DNA from 2 places in the Arthrobacter sp. FW306-07-I genome. Region 1 is predicted to be linked to the other one. Evidence: riboswitches for the same ligand, from Rfam matches in the RefSeq annotation. Region 1 holds a riboswitch; the other holds the start of a gene.
What was found. Region 1 has a riboswitch for glycine ahead of gcvP (aminomethyl-transferring glycine dehydrogenase). Riboswitches for the same ligand answer to the same signal wherever they lie in the genome.

Region 1 (7,410 bases):
GCGGTCACCGTGGAGCCAACCTCGGGCAGGTCCACGTAGACAATGTCGCCCAGTGCTTCGGCGGCAACAGCGGACACACCAACCACGGACGGGCCGGAGCCGTCAGCGGCGATCCATTCGTGTTCGGCGGAGTACTTCAGTTCAGCGGCAACTTTAGCCATGGTTTTTTTCCTTAAATTTGGTGTTCAAGAGTGGGAAGCGCCGAAGCTACTTTTGGCGCTTGTAGAACGGCAGGGCAACAACTTCGAAGGGCTCGGCCTTTCCCCTGAGGTCCACGTCCAGCGCGGTGCCCAGCCCGGCGTGCTGGACGTCGACGTAGGCAAGTGCAACAGGGTAGCCAAGGGTCGGGCTGGGCTGGCCGGAGGTCACTTCGCCCACCACGTTGCCGTCCTTGAGGACCGGGTAGCCACCCCGGCCGGCGCGCCGGCCTAGGCCCTTCAGGCCGACGAGCTTGCGCTTGGAACCGGACTCCTTGGCCGCCTCGAGTGCAGCCCGGCCGACGAAGTCGCCTTCCTTGGACTTGAGCGCAACTACGGGGCCAAGGCCGGCGTCGAACGGTGAACGCTCAAGCGACAGCTCGTTGCCGTACAGCGGCATGCCGGCCTCAAGGCGGAGTGAGTCGCGCGATGCGAGGCCGCACGGAATGATGCCAAACTCTTCGCCGGCCTGGGCCACGGACTCCCACAGGGAAGCGGCGCCTTCATTCGGCAGGAAGAGCTCAAAGCCGTCTTCGCCGGTGTACCCGGTGCGGGCAAGGATGACGTCCTGGCCTGCGATGGTCAGCTCATTGAAGGCGTAGTACTTCAGGTCGGTGACCAGGGCGTGCTGGGATTCATCCGTGAGCTTGAGCAGGATCGCCTCGGCCTTGGGTCCCTGGACTGCGACGAGGGAGGTGGCCGCGGAAGCGTCCTCCACCTTCACGTCGAAGTTGGCTGCCCGCTCGGCGAGGGCGGCCGCCACGGTGGGGGCGTTGCCGGCGTTGGGCACCACCAGGTACTTTTCGTCGCCAAAACGGTAGGTGATGAGGTCGTCGATGATGCCGCCGTCCTCGTTGCAGATCAGCGAGTACTTGGCCTTGCCATCCGCGATGGCGGACAACTTGCCCACCAGGGCGTAGTCGAGGAAAGCGCCGGCTTCGGGGCCGGTGACCCTGACTTCGCCCATGTGGGAGAGGTCGAACAGGCCCGCGGCTTTGCGGACGGCGTGGTGCTCGGCCAGTTCAGAGCCGTACTTGAGCGGCATCTGCCAGCCACCGAAGTCGGTGAAGGAGGCGCCCAGTTTCTTGTGCTCTTCATAAAGAGCCGTGTAGTTCTCAGTCATGGGGAATCCTTAGTTTTCGAACTCGGACAGCGGCGGGCAGGAGCAGATCAGGTTCCGGTCTCCACCGGCGCCGTCGATGCGCCCCACCGGCGGGAAGTACTTGTCCTGCTTGAGGTGGTGGACGGGGAAGGCAGCCTGCTCGCGCGGGTAGGCGCGGTCCCAGTTGGAGTTGACGACGGCGGACGCGGTGTGGGGTGCGTTGCGCAGCGGTGAGTCCTGGACAGTGAAGTCGCCGTTGGCCACCTGGTCTATTTCCTTGCGTATGGTGATCATGGCTTCGATGAAGCGGTCGATCTCGGCCAGGTCCTCGGACTCGGTGGGCTCCACCATCAGCGTGCCGGCGACCGGGAAGGCCAGGGTGGGGGCGTGGAAGCCGAAGTCGATGAGGCGCTTGGCCACGTCCTCCGCGGTGACTCCTGTCTTGGCGGTAAGGTCGCGCAGGTCCAGGATGCATTCGTGGGCAACGAGTCCGCCTTCACCGGTGTAGAGAACCGGGAAGTGGTCGTTCAGGCGCACGGCAACGTAGTTCGCTGCGAGCAAGGCTGCCTTGGTGGCCTCGGTCAGGCCCTCGCCGCCCATGAGCTTCACGTAGGCCCAGGAGATCGGCAGGACACCCGCGGACCCGAAGTTGGAGGCGCTGATGGCCACGCCGTGGCCTTCCTGGTGCGCTGCCTTATTGGCATCGCCGGGCATGAAGGGCGCCAAGTGCGCCTTGGCTGCAACCGGACCGACGCCGGGTCCGCCGCCGCCGTGGGGGATGCAGAAGGTCTTGTGCAGGTTCAGGTGGGACACATCGCCGCCGAACTTGCCGGGCTGGGCCAGGCCCACAAGGGCGTTCAGGTTGGCACCGTCAACGTAGACCTGGCCGCCGGCCGCGTGGACAGCCTCGCAGATCTCGGTCACGTCCGCGTCGTAGACGCCGTGGGTGGACGGGTAGGTGATCATGATCGCCGAGAGGACGTCCTTGTTCGCCTCGATCTTCGCGTACAGGTCCTCGTGGTCGATCGTGCCGTCGGCGGCCGTGGCAACGACGACGACCTTCATGCCGGCCAGGACGGCGGAGGCGGCGTTGGTGCCGTGGGCGGAGGCGGGGATCAGGCAGACGTTGCGCTGGGTGTCGCCGTTGGCACGGTGGTAGCCGCGGATGGCCAGCAAGCCGGCGAGCTCGCCCTGGGACCCGGCGTTGGGCTGGAGGGACACCTGGTCGTAGCCGGTGATTTCCGCCAGGTCGGCTTCCAAGCCGCTGATCAGTTCGCGCCAGCCTTCGGTCTGGGAGTCCGGGGCGAACGGGTGGATGGAGGCGAACTCGGGCCAGGAGATGGCTTCCATCTCGGCGGTCGCGTTCAGCTTCATGGTGCACGAGCCCAGCGGAATCATGGTGCGGTCCAGCGCCAGGTCGCGGTCTGAGAGCTTACGGATGTAGCGCAGCAGCTGCGTCTCGGACCGGTGGGTGTTGAACACCGGGTGCTGCATGTACTCGGAGGTCCGGAGTACCTCTGCGGGGAGGTCGAAGCCCTCGGCGTCCACCACCGGGCCGGCACCAAAGGCGACGGCGATCGCGGACAGGATTTCCGGCGTCGTGGTTTCATCCGTGGAGACACCGATGGTGTCGGCGTCGATGTAGCGCAGGTTGATGCCGCGTGCTTCAGCTGCGGTGATGACCTTTGCGGCCTTGCCGGGAACTGAGACGGTGACAGTGTCGAAGAACGTCTCGGTGGCCAGTTCCCGTCCAGCGGCCTTGAGGGTGGTGGCGAGGACGCGGGCGTTGTTGTGGACGCGCTCGGCGATGGCCTTCAGGCCGTCCGGGCCGTGGTAGACGGCGTAGAAGGAGGACACGATGGCCAGCAGCGCCTGCGCCGTGCAGATGTTGGACGTGGCCTTCTCGCGGCGGATGTGCTGCTCGCGGGTCTGCAGCGCCAGGCGGTAGGCCGGGAGGCCGGCGTCGTCCTTGGAAACACCCACCAGGCGGCCGGGCATGGAACGCTCCAGGCCCTTGGCCACGGCCATGTAGGCGGCGTGCGGGCCGCCGAAGAACAGCGGCACCCCGAAACGCTGGGTGGAGCCGACGGCGATGTCGGCACCCTGCTCGCCCGGAGGGGTGATCAGGGTCAGGGCCAGCAGGTCAGCGGCCACCGTCACCAGCGCGCCGCGCTCCTTCGCTTCGGCGATGACGTCGGCGTGGTTGAAGACGCGGCCGGAGACGCCGGGCTGCTGGAGCACGATCCCGTTGATCGCGCCTTCAGGGAGTCCCTTGGACAGGTCGGCGACCTCAACCTCGAAGCCGAGCGCCTCGGCGCGGCCCTTGACGATGGCGATGGTCTGCGGCAGGACGTCGGCGTCCAGCACGGTCTTGCCGTCGCGGGCGCCAGCGTTTTGGCCGCTGGCCTTATTGGCCCTGCGCATCATCAGTACGGCTTCGGCCACGGCGGTGGCTTCATCCAGCAGCGAGGCGTTGGCGATGGGCAGGCCCACCAGGTCCTGGACCATGGTCTGGAAGTTCAGCAGCGCCTCCAGCCGGCCCTGGGAAATTTCGGGCTGGTACGGCGTGTAGGCGGTGTACCAGGCAGGGGCTTCCAGGATGTTCCGTCGGATGACGGCAGGGGTGATGGTGTCGTAGTAGCCCTGGCCGATCATCTGCACGGCAGTCTTGTTCTTGGCGGCGAGCCTGCGCAGTTCCGCAAGCACCTCAACCTCGCTCAGGGCGCCCTTGAGCGCGAGCGGCTTGGACTGGCGGATCGAACTGGGGACAGCGATGTCCACCAGGCCGTCAACGCTGTCGTAGCCAACGGCCTTGAGCATGGTGTCGACGTCAGCCTGGCGGCGTGCACCAATGTGCCGGTCCGCAAAGACAGACGGTTGGGATTGAATCGTCATGAGGAACTCCAGGTTTGGCCGGCCACGGGTGGCTCGGCATGGATCGGGTCCCTCCCCGCTCTGTATTGGACCTGAGAGATTCCGCATCCCCGCCAAGGTCTGCTTGCACCGTCGGTGAGCGCTGCCGGAGCAGCACTGCTTTCCAGAGTCGCCTCGCCGTGACGGTACATGGGCCTGAGAGATTCCTGGGGAGGATTTGCTCCTACGGCGCCTGCCCGGTGATAGCCGGGAGAACTCTCCCGCCACAGCTCGAAAGGCTTATTGAAATATGGGTGATTCGGCTCACAAGTTACAGGATGGCGCCCCGGAGAGCAAATCGGTCCGCCATGCAGCGCGCTGGCAAGTACAGGTGCGTTACGCGGCGACCGTAATGCCGGGCTTGACTTTTGTTCGTGACGGACGCCACACTGAACCCCGTGATCCGGCCGGGCAGCGGAACTGGCCCAAAGAACGCTGGGCGCTCCGTCGCCGGCTGTGATTACCGGAGGCCCCGAAATGCACCGTGCGGCTTGAAGTCCACAGCGGATGCACTCCGATAACTGAACACTGATTTACCAATTAACGCTTTTGACCTGCGGCGGGAGAGCCCTGCCGGTACGTTCAGCAGGCGCCGTAGGAGCAAACCCTCCCCAGGAAACTCTCAGGCCCACGTACCGCCGCGGTGAGGCAACTCTGGAAAGCAGCCAGGCCCTGTCCTGGCTCACCGACGGTGCAAGCACGCCATCCCGGCGCGTGGAAACTCTCAGGTCCCAGACAGAGCGGGGAGGAAATCCAATCTTTGCGACACCCCGGGTGCCGCTCGAACGATGGAGTTCCTCAATGACGACCCACTCCCCGACGTCCCCCGGAAGCGGAGCCCCGCACCTGGAGCGGCAGCTCAGCAACCGCCACATCCAACTGATCGCCATCGGCGGCGCAATCGGCACCGGCCTGTTCATGGGTTCCGGAAAGACCATTTCGGCAGCCGGCCCCTCGGTGATCTTCGTGTACATGATCATCGGCTTCATGCTGTTCTTCGTTATGCGTGCCATGGGCGAACTGCTGCTCAGCAACCTCAACTACAAGTCGTTCAGCGATTTCGCCGCAGACCTGCTGGGCCCCTGGGCCGGCTTCTTTACGGGCTGGACCTACTGGTTCTGCTGGGTCATCACCGGCATCGCTGATGTCATTGCCATCGCGGGCTACTCCCGTGAACTGTGGCCCGGGGTGCCCCTGTGGATCCCCGGCTTGGCCACCGTGGCCATCCTGCTCCTGCTGAACCTCACCACCGTCAAGGCCTTTGGCGAGACGGAGTTCTGGTTCGCTCTGATCAAGATCATTGCCATTGCAGCTCTGATCATTGTTGGCCTGTTCATGATCTTCACCGGTTTCCAGTCCGACGCCGGCCCTGCCACCTTCACCAACCTGTGGAGCCACGGCGGATTCTTCCCGAACGAGTTCATGGGCTTCGTGGCCGGCTTCCAGATCGCAGTCTTCGCCTTCGTGGGCATCGAACTGGTGGGCACCACCGCGGCCGAGGCCAAGAACCCTGAGCGGAACCTGCCCAAGGCCATCAACTCCATCCCCATCCGCGTGCTGCTCTTCTATGTAGGTGCCCTCATCATCCTGATGGCTGTCACCCCCTGGACCGAGTTCAGGGCAGGCCACAGCCCATTCATCGCCATGTTCTCCCTGGCGGGCCTGGGTGCCGCCGCCACCGTGGTCAACCTCGTGGTGCTGAGCTCCGCAATGTCCTCCGCGAACTCCGGCATCTACTCAACCTCACGCATGGTCTTCGGCCTTGCACAGGAAGGCGACGCTCCGGACGTCTTTGGCAAACTGTCCCGGCGGAAGGTGCCCCAGAACGCACTGTTCCTCTCCTGCGTGCTGCTGCTGTCCGGCGTCGTCCTCATGTATGCGGGCCAGGACGTGGGCAAGGCCTTCGACATGGTGACCACTGTGTCCGCTGTCTGCTTTGTCTTTGTCTGGTCGATCATCCTGGCCAGCTACATCGCCTTCCGCCGCCGCCGGCCGCACCTGCACGACGCATCGAAGTTCAAGATGCCCGGCGGTATTGCCATGGTCTGGGTGGTCTTCGCCTTCTTCGGCTTCGTGATCTGGACCCTCACCACCCAGCCAGACACCCTGGTGGCCCTGCTGGTCACCCCGGTCTGGTTCATCCTGCTGGGCGCCGCATGGTTCGTCCTCCGCCGCCGGCCCGCACACCAGGCCCGTTTTGCCACGTTCCAGGCTGAACTGCAGGCAGACCAGGACTTCGCCGACGCCGCATCCGGCAAGGCTTCCCGTCCGGGTGCCGCCGCAGAAGTGGGGGAAGAGCGGGTCAAGCGGTGATCGGCACGGAAACCCGCACATCGCAGGCGGGCACGGCCGCGGCCGGACAGCGCCAGGCCATGGTTCCCGAAACCGGCAAGGAATTCGTGCTGACCTTCCATTGCCCGGATGCCCTTGGCATTGTCCAGGCGGTGGCGGCATACCTGCTGGAGCAGGAATGCTACATCGTGGACATCAAGCAGTTTGGCGACAGGGCAAGCGGCCGGTTTTTCATGCGCATCCACGTCACCTCGCAGGTAGAGATGGAACTCGACCGCCTCCGCTCCGGTTTTGAACAAGTGGCCCGGGAATGGCGGATGGACTGGCGCCTGGAACGGCATGGCCGCAAGCAGCCCATCCTGGTGATGGTGTCCAAGTACGACCACTGCCTCAACGACCTCCTGTTCCGTGCCCGCAGTGGCGAGTTGCCCGTCCGAATTGCCGCCGTGGTGTCCAACCACCCGGACCTGGAACCCCTTGCCGCCTGGCACGGTGTTCCGTTCCATCACATTCCCGTGACCCCGGATACCAAGGCGGATGCTGAAGAGCGCCTGCTGGAGCTGGTAGACCACTACGCCGTGGAACTGGTGGTGCTGGCCCGCTACATGCAGGTACTCAGCGACGAAGCCACTACCCGACTCAGTGGCAAGGCCATCAACATCCACCACTCGTTCCTGCCCAGCTTCAAGGGTGCAAAGCCCTACCACCAGGCGTACGAGCGCGGCGTCAAAACGGTGGGCGCGACTGCCCACTACGTCAACTCGGAGCTGGACGAGGGACCCATCATCTCTCAGCAGGTGATCGAGGTGGACCATACGTATTCCGCCTCTGACCTGGTCACCGTTGGCCGCGACGCTGAATGCAAGGCACTTACCAATGCGGTGCGCTGGCATGCTGAAGGACGAA
Region 2 (7,410 bases), 450 kb from region 1:
GGCCTACGAGGCGGCGGCCGGAGGCGCTGCCGGCGCCGGCTTCCTTTTTGGCTGCCAGCGCAGCCTTCCCCACGAAGTCGCCTTCCTTGGAGAGGGCGACGACGGCGCCCAGTCCGGCGGCGAATGGATCGCCCTGCAGCGACAGTTCGTTGCCGTACAGCGGCATGCCGGCTTCGAGGCGGAGGGAGTCGCGGGAGGCGAGCCCGGCGGGGATGAGTTCCCCTTCGTCGGCGATGGCGATCAACGCCTGCCACAGGGCGGGGGCATCGTCGTTGTCCAGGAAGATCTCGAACCCGTCCTCACCGGTGTATCCGGTGCGCGCAAGGAGGAGTTCCTTTCCTGCGCCGCCCACCAGGAAGGAAACCTCGACGGCGGCGTAGTACTTCAACTCCGTCACCAGCGAGTGCTGCGTGGCCGGGACCAGGCGCAGCAGCAGTTCCTGGGCCTTGGGCCCCTGCACCGCGATCAGGGGTGTGCGGGCCGACGCATCGTCCACCACAACGTCGAAGTCGGCTGCCCGCTCGGCAAGGGCTGCAGCCACCACGACGGCATTGCCGGCATTGGGCACCACCAGGAAGACGTCGGTACCGTCCTGTGCAGCTGGACGGCGGTAGATGATGAGGTCGTCGATAATCCCGCCGTCCTCATTGCAGATCAGCGAGTACTTCGCTTTTCCCTCGGCCATGGCGGAAATCTTGCCCACCAGCGCGTAGTCCAGGAAGGCGGCCGCGTCCGGGCCGGTCACCCAGACCTCACCCATGTGGGAGAGGTCGAACAGGCCCGCAGCTTTACGGACGGCGTGATGTTCGGCCAGTTCCGAGCTGTACTTGAGCGGCATCTGCCAGCCGCCGAAGTCGGTGAAGGATGCGCCCAGCTTCTTGTGTTCGTCGTACAGCGACGTGTAGTTCCCGGTCATGGTGGCGGGCCTCAGTTCTCGAACTCGGAGAGCGGCGGGCAGGAGCAGATCAGGTTCCGGTCCCCGGCTGCGCCGTCGATGCGGCCCACCGGCGGGAAGTACTTGTCCTGCTTGTGGTGGGCTGGGAAGGCGGCCTGCTCGCGTGGGTAGGCGCGGTCCCAGTCGGAGCTGACGACGGCGGCTGCCGTGTGGGGTGCGCGGCGCAGGGGTGAATCCGTAACGGCAAAGTCGCCGTTGGCCACCTGGTCGATTTCCTTGCGGATGCTGATCATGGCCTCGATGAAGCGATCGATCTCCGCCAGGTCCTCGGACTCGGTAGGCTCCACCATCAGCGTGCCCGCCACGGGGAAGGACAGGGTGGGGGCGTGGAAGCCGAAGTCGATCAGCCGCTTGGCAACATCCTCTGCCGTGACGCCGGTCCTGGCCGTGAGTTCGCGCAGGTCGAGGATGCACTCGTGGGCAACGAGGCCGCCTTCGCCGGTGTAGAGGACCGGGAAGTACTCGTTGAGCCGGGAGGCGACGTAGTTGGCAGCCAGCAGCGCTGCCTTGGTGGCCTCGGTCAGCCCCTCCCCGCCCATCAGCTTCACGTAGGCCCAGGAAATGGGCAGCACGCCGGCCGAACCGAATCGGGAGGCGGAAATCGGCACGTCGGTGGCGCCGGAACCTGCGTTCCAGGTGGTCGCGTCACCGGGCATGAACGGTGCCAGGTGTGCCTTGGCTGCAACCGGGCCGACGCCGGGTCCGCCGCCGCCGTGCGGGATGCAGAAGGTTTTGTGCAGGTTCAGGTGGGACACATCGCCGCCGAACTTGCCGGGCTGGGCGAGCCCAACGAGCGCGTTCAGGTTGGCGCCGTCGATGTAGACCTGGCCGCCGGCGGCGTGCACGGCGTCGCAGACCTCACGGACGTCGCCGTCATAGACGCCGTGGGTGGACGGGTAGGTGATCATGATGCAGGACAGGGCGTCCTTGTTCGCTTCGATCTTGGCCGTCAGGTCGTCGTGGTCGATGGTGCCGTCAGCGGCGGTGGCCACGACGACGACCTTCATGCCCGCCAGCACGGCGGAGGCGGCGTTGGTGCCGTGCGCCGAGGCCGGGATCAGGCAGACGTTGCGCTGCTGGTCGCCGCGGGAGTGGTGGTAGCCGCGGATCGCCAGCAGACCAGCGAGTTCACCCTGCGAGCCGGCATTGGGCTGGATGGACACCTGGTCGTAGCCCGTGATGGCGGTCAGGTCCGCTTCAAGGTCGGCGATCAGTTCACGCCAGCCGGCCGTCTGGGAGTCTGGGGCGAACGGGTGGATGGAGGCGAACTCCGGCCAGGAAATGGCTTCCATCTCGGCCGTGGCGTTCAGCTTCATGGTGCAGGAACCCAGCGGGATCATGGTGCGGTCCAGCGCCAGGTCACGGTCCGAGAGCTTACGGATGTAGCGCAGCAGCTGGGTTTCGGACCTGTGCGTGTTGAACACCGGGTGCTGCAGGTAGTCGGAGGAACGCTCGACGGCGGCCTCCAGCCCGAAGCCCTCGCCGCCGCCAACGGAACTCCCGGAAACGGTGGCGCCAAAGATGTCGCCCACCTGGGCGACGATGGCCGGCGTCGTGGTTTCATCAAGGGCGATGCCCACGGTGTCGGCGTCGATGCTGCGCAGGTTAATGCCCCGGGCCTCGGCGTCGGCGATGACGGCGGCAGCGCGGCCGGGGACGCGGACCGTCAGGGTGTCGAAGAAGCTCGCGTGCAGGACCTCAACACCGGCAGCCGTAAGCGAGGCCGCCAGGGTACGGGCGTGGCTGTGCGCCGTTACGGCAATTGCCTTGAGGCCGTCCGGGCCGTGGTAAACGGCGTACATGGACGCGACGATGGCCAGCAGCGCCTGGGCTGTGCAGATGTTGGACGTGGCCTTCTCGCGGCGGATGTGCTGCTCACGGGTCTGCAGCGCCAGGCGATAGGCGGGAACACCGGCGTCGTCCTTGGAGACACCCACCAGCCGGCCGGGCAGCGAACGCTCCAGCCCCTTGCGGACAGCCATGTAGGCGGCGTGCGGGCCGCCGAAGAACAGCGGCACACCAAAGCGCTGGGCGGAACCCACGGCGATGTCGGCGCCCTGCTCGCCCGGAGGAGTGATCAGGGTCAGTGCCAGCAGGTCCGCTGCCACCGTGACCAGGGCGCCGCGCTCCTTGGCGGCGCTGATGACTGCGGACTGGTCCCAGACGCGTCCGGAAACGCCGGGCTGCTGCAGCACAATGCCGTTGATGTCGCCTTCGGGCAGGCCCTGGGACAGGTCGGCGACCTCCACCTCGAAGCCCAGTGCCTCAGCGCGGCCCTTCACGATGGCCAGGGTCTGGGGCAGGACGTCGGCGTCCAGCACGGTCTTGCCGTCGGCGGCGGGCTTGGCCTTGTTCGCGCGGCGCATCAGGAGCACGGCCTCGGCCACGGCGGTGGCTTCATCCAGCAGCGAGGCGTTGGCGATGGGCAGGCCCACCAGGTCCTGCACCATGGTCTGGAAGTTCAGCAGGGCCTCGAGCCGGCCCTGGGAGATCTCCGGCTGGTAAGGGGTGTAAGCGGTGTACCAGGCCGGGGACTCAAGGATGTTGCGGCGGATCACCGGCGGAGTGACGGTATCGAAGTACCCCTGGCCGATCAGCTGCACGGCCGCCTTGTTCTTCCCGGCAAGCTTCCGCAGTTCCGTGAGGACCTCAACCTCGCTGAGGGCGTCCTGGAGGCGGAGGGCGGTTTCCTGGCGGATGACCTTGGGAACGGCCGTGTCCACCAGGGAGTCGACAGTGTCGTAGCCCACGGCTTTGAGCATGGTGTCGACGTCGGACTGGCGGCGCGCGCCGATATGGCGGTCTACGAAGGTGGTGGAGGCTGGGCTAACCGACACGAAGGAACTCCATTTACTCAGGCGGCGCAGGGTACGCCACAGCTATTCGGGTTCCTCCCCGCTCTGTATTGGACCTGAGAGTTTCCGCGGTGCCTGCCTGGCAGGACCCGCTTGCACCGTCGGTGAGCACAGCAGTTCTTTCGCTCCCCAAGGGGAGGAGGACAACTGCCTGCTGCTTTCCAGAGGCGCCTCGCCGCGGCGGTACAGGGGCCTGCGAGATTCCTGGGGAGGATTTGCTCCTACGGCGCCTGCCTGTGCTTCCGGCAGAACTCTCCCGCCGCAGATCAAAGGCTATTCACTTGTTGGGCCATGACGGCCGGTGGCGGCCCTCACAACTCTCCATTGTCCTACGCGCCCGCCCCTCCCGGCAAATGGCAAATGCTACCTGCGGAGCCGCTCCAGGGCGGCGAGGAGTTCCTCCACGTCAGCGGCCGCTCCCCCCGCCGGCGCGGGGGCCACCGACAGCATGGCGTTGAAGTAGAGGCCGTCACCCATATAGAGAACTGCCTTCGCCAGCCCCGGACCGACATCCGCCGCGATCTCGTCCAACCAGCGCTGCTGGATGGCCGCGAACCGGCGCCGCGTTTCCTCATGCGCCACCTCGGCAAGCCTGGTGGCGGCAACGATGGCCCTGTCCAGCGGTGTGTCCGCCCACACCGAGGAACGGATGAAGTATGCCGCCGCGCCTTCATCGGCCGAGGCCATGGCATCGGCGTCTTCCCGGGCAAGGCCCTCCAGTCGGTCCAGCAGCACGGCAATGAGCGCTTCCTTGTTGGGAAAGTGGTAGAGCAGGCCGCCCTTCGACACGCCGGCCTTCCGGGCTACGGCGTCAAGGGTGGCAGCGCGCTCCCCCACCTCGATCAACAGGGACTCGAAGGCATCAAGGACCGCGTCGCGGGCTACAGGCTTTCGGGGCATGCTTCCCATCATGCCCTTCCCCGGGCGGGAAGACGGAACCGGCAGCCATTTCAAACTATACCGTCCGGACGGTATAGTTATTTCATGACGACTTTCACCAGCCCCGCACCCACAGGCGCGGACAAGAACGCCCCGCGGCAGCCGTGGCGTGACTGGCTGGCGCTGGCCCTGCTGATGTTTCCCGTGCTCCTGGTCGCCGTGGACAACACCGCGCTGACCTTCGCACTGCCGGCCATTGCGCGCGCCCTGGAACCCACCGGGGTGCAGCTGCTCTGGATCGTGGACGCCTATCCCCTGGTACTGGCCGGCCTGCTGGTATCCATGGGGAGCCTCGGCGACCGGATCGGGCGCCGGAGGCTCCTGGTCATGGGCAGCCTCGGCTTCGCCGCGATCTCTGCCGCCACGGCCTTTGCCCCCACACCGGAGTGGCTGATCGCCGGCCGTGCAACCCTGGGCTTCTTCGGGGCCATGCTGATGCCGTCCACGCTGTCGCTGATCCGCAACATCTTTCCCGAGCCCAACCGCCGGCGGCTTGCCGTCGCCATCTGGGCTGCGGGATTCTCCGGCGGCGCGGCCCTGGGACCCATTTTCGGCGGCTGGCTGGTGGAGCACTTTTGGTGGGGTGCGGTCTTCCTTGTAGCGGTCCCCCTCATGATTCCCCTGCTGGTGCTGGCGCCGGCACTGGTCCCGGAGTCGAAGGATCCCGCGCCGGGGAAGGTGGACATCCCGAGCATCCTGCTGTCCATGCTGGTCATGGTGCCCGTGGTGTACGGCATCAAGGCAGTTGCCACGGAAGGGCCGGGCGCAGCAGGTCTGGGGGCGATTGCCTTTGGCCTGGCGATGGGGGCGGTGTTCGTGCAGCGGCAGCGGCGCCTGGAGCACCCGCTGCTGGACATGTCCCTGTTCCGCAACAGGGTATTCAGCATGGCCATTGCCGCCAACATCCTGGCCCTGTTTTCCTTCAACGGGTTCATCCTGTTCCTTGCCCAGCACCTGCAGCTCCTCGAAGGAATGAGCCCCTCCGCGGCAGGAGTTGCCATGGTCCCCGCGCTGGCGGCCACGGTGGTGGCAGGCCTGGTGGTGGTGCCGCTGGTCCGCAAGGTCCGGCCCGGGTACGTGGTGGCTGCGGGGCTGGCGTTCAGCGCTGCAGGCTACAGCATGGTGACGTTCGGAAACCACGACGGCGGCCCGTCGCTGCTGCTGGCAGCCCTCCTGGTCCTGGCGCTGGGCGTGGGCACGGCGGAGACCATCTCCAACGACCTCATCCTGGGTGCCGCCCCGCCGGCAAAGTCAGGGGCCGCCGCGGCGATTTCCGAAACGGGCTACGAGGTGGGCTCACTGCTGGGGACAGCTGTCCTGGGATCCATCCTGACAGCCTCCTACCAGCAAAACCTTCGGCTGCCGGCAGGCCTGGAGGGCACACTGCCCGGGCCTGTCCTGCACAACGCCGGAGAAACACTGGCGGGCGCGGTGGAGGCGGCCAACCTCCTGCCCGCATCGCTCGCTGGAGCGGTCCTGGACGCTGCCGCCGCGGCGTTCGATTCCGGGGTGCACGTGACTGCGGCGATTGGGCTGGTACTGATGGCGGCGGCGGCAGTCCTCGCCGCCGTCGTGCTTCGCAAAGCGCCAAAGGCGGTCTAGTGCCGCCGGGCCGCCTGGAACGGTCCGGGCAACAGAAAGTGCCCGGGGCCGAGGAGGAATCCCCTCGGCACCGGGCGCCCCGTGAAGTGCCCGCTACTTCGAGTCGGCAGCCGTGACCTTGGCGGTTGGCTTCATGTTTTCGGCCTGCACCATCCAGGCGAACTGCTCCAGCCGGGCGATGAACTCATGCAGGAGGTCCGCCGAGGTGGGGTCCTCCTCGTCCACTTCGTCATGGACCTTGCGCATGGTGCCCACGGCCGCCTCCATGGCGGCGACGATCCGCTCGATGGCATCCTCGGTGCTGATCAGCCCTTCAGGGAACTGGGCCAGGCTGGTGGTTTCGGCAACGGTGGAGCTGCGTCCGTCCGGAAGCGCATGCAGGGCCCGCATCCGCTCGGCGGTGTCGTCGGCAAACTGGCGGGCGGCGTCCACGATCTCGTCCAGCTGGAGGTGAAGGTCGCGGAAGTTGGTGCCCACGATGTTCCAGTGCGCCTGCTTTCCCTGGACATGGAGCTCAATCAGGTCTGCAAGGACAGCCTGCAGGTTGTTGGTCAGTGTGGGTGAAGCTTTCATGCATCCTCCTCAAAGTGGTCCAATATGCCAGACGCTACCAGCCGCGGACCCCGCGGCGGCAGCACTTCCGACAATTCATCAGCGAGCTTACTAATTCCGCAAACGAGTCACAAACGAATGTGATTCATATTGCGTCTTGCATCACACGCCGGGCACCCCCATACTAAATGAACGCCATTCATATAGTGACGACCGTCTCACAGCCTTTTCAGAAAGTGGTGCCATGACAGAGACAATCCGCACCAGCACTTCCAAGTCCGGTCCGCATGTCCATGCGCCGGCCGCGGACGGCTTCAGCGACAAGGGCCTCAAGGGCGGGCAGCTCGGGCTCCTCGCCGTCGTCGTCCTGGGCATTTCGACCATTGCCCCCGCCTACACCCTCACCAGCGCGCTGGGCCCCACCGTCAACGAAGCCGGCCTCCAGCTGCCAGTCATCTTCCTGATCGGGTTCATCCCCATGATCCTGGTTTCGCTCTCCTACCGGGA

Region 2: it holds a riboswitch for glycine, as region 1 does, so the genes downstream of both, gcvP (aminomethyl-transferring glycine dehydrogenase) here and gcvP (aminomethyl-transferring glycine dehydrogenase) in region 1, are expected to answer to the same signal.

The regions. Positions count from the first base shown of each region.
Region 1 is NZ_CP084550.1:383,293-390,702, forward strand. It holds gene gcvH (glycine cleavage system protein GcvH) at 1-161, opposite strand, end outside; gene gcvT (glycine cleavage system aminomethyltransferase GcvT) at 208-1,320, opposite strand; gene gcvP (aminomethyl-transferring glycine dehydrogenase) at 1,330-4,194, opposite strand; glycine riboswitch at 4,347-4,446, opposite strand; glycine riboswitch at 4,763-4,860, shown strand; gene cycA (D-serine/D-alanine/glycine transporter) at 5,014-6,525, shown strand; gene purU (formyltetrahydrofolate deformylase) at 6,522-7,410, shown strand, end outside.
Region 2 is NZ_CP084550.1:830,524-837,933, reverse strand. It holds gene gcvT (glycine cleavage system aminomethyltransferase GcvT) at 1-916, opposite strand, end outside; gene gcvP (aminomethyl-transferring glycine dehydrogenase) at 928-3,792, opposite strand; glycine riboswitch at 3,982-4,079, opposite strand; gene LFT46_RS03940 (TetR/AcrR family transcriptional regulator) at 4,174-4,710, opposite strand; gene LFT46_RS03935 (MFS transporter) at 4,795-6,351, shown strand; gene LFT46_RS03930 (Dps family protein) at 6,445-6,924, opposite strand; gene LFT46_RS03925 (APC family permease) at 7,148-7,410, shown strand, end outside.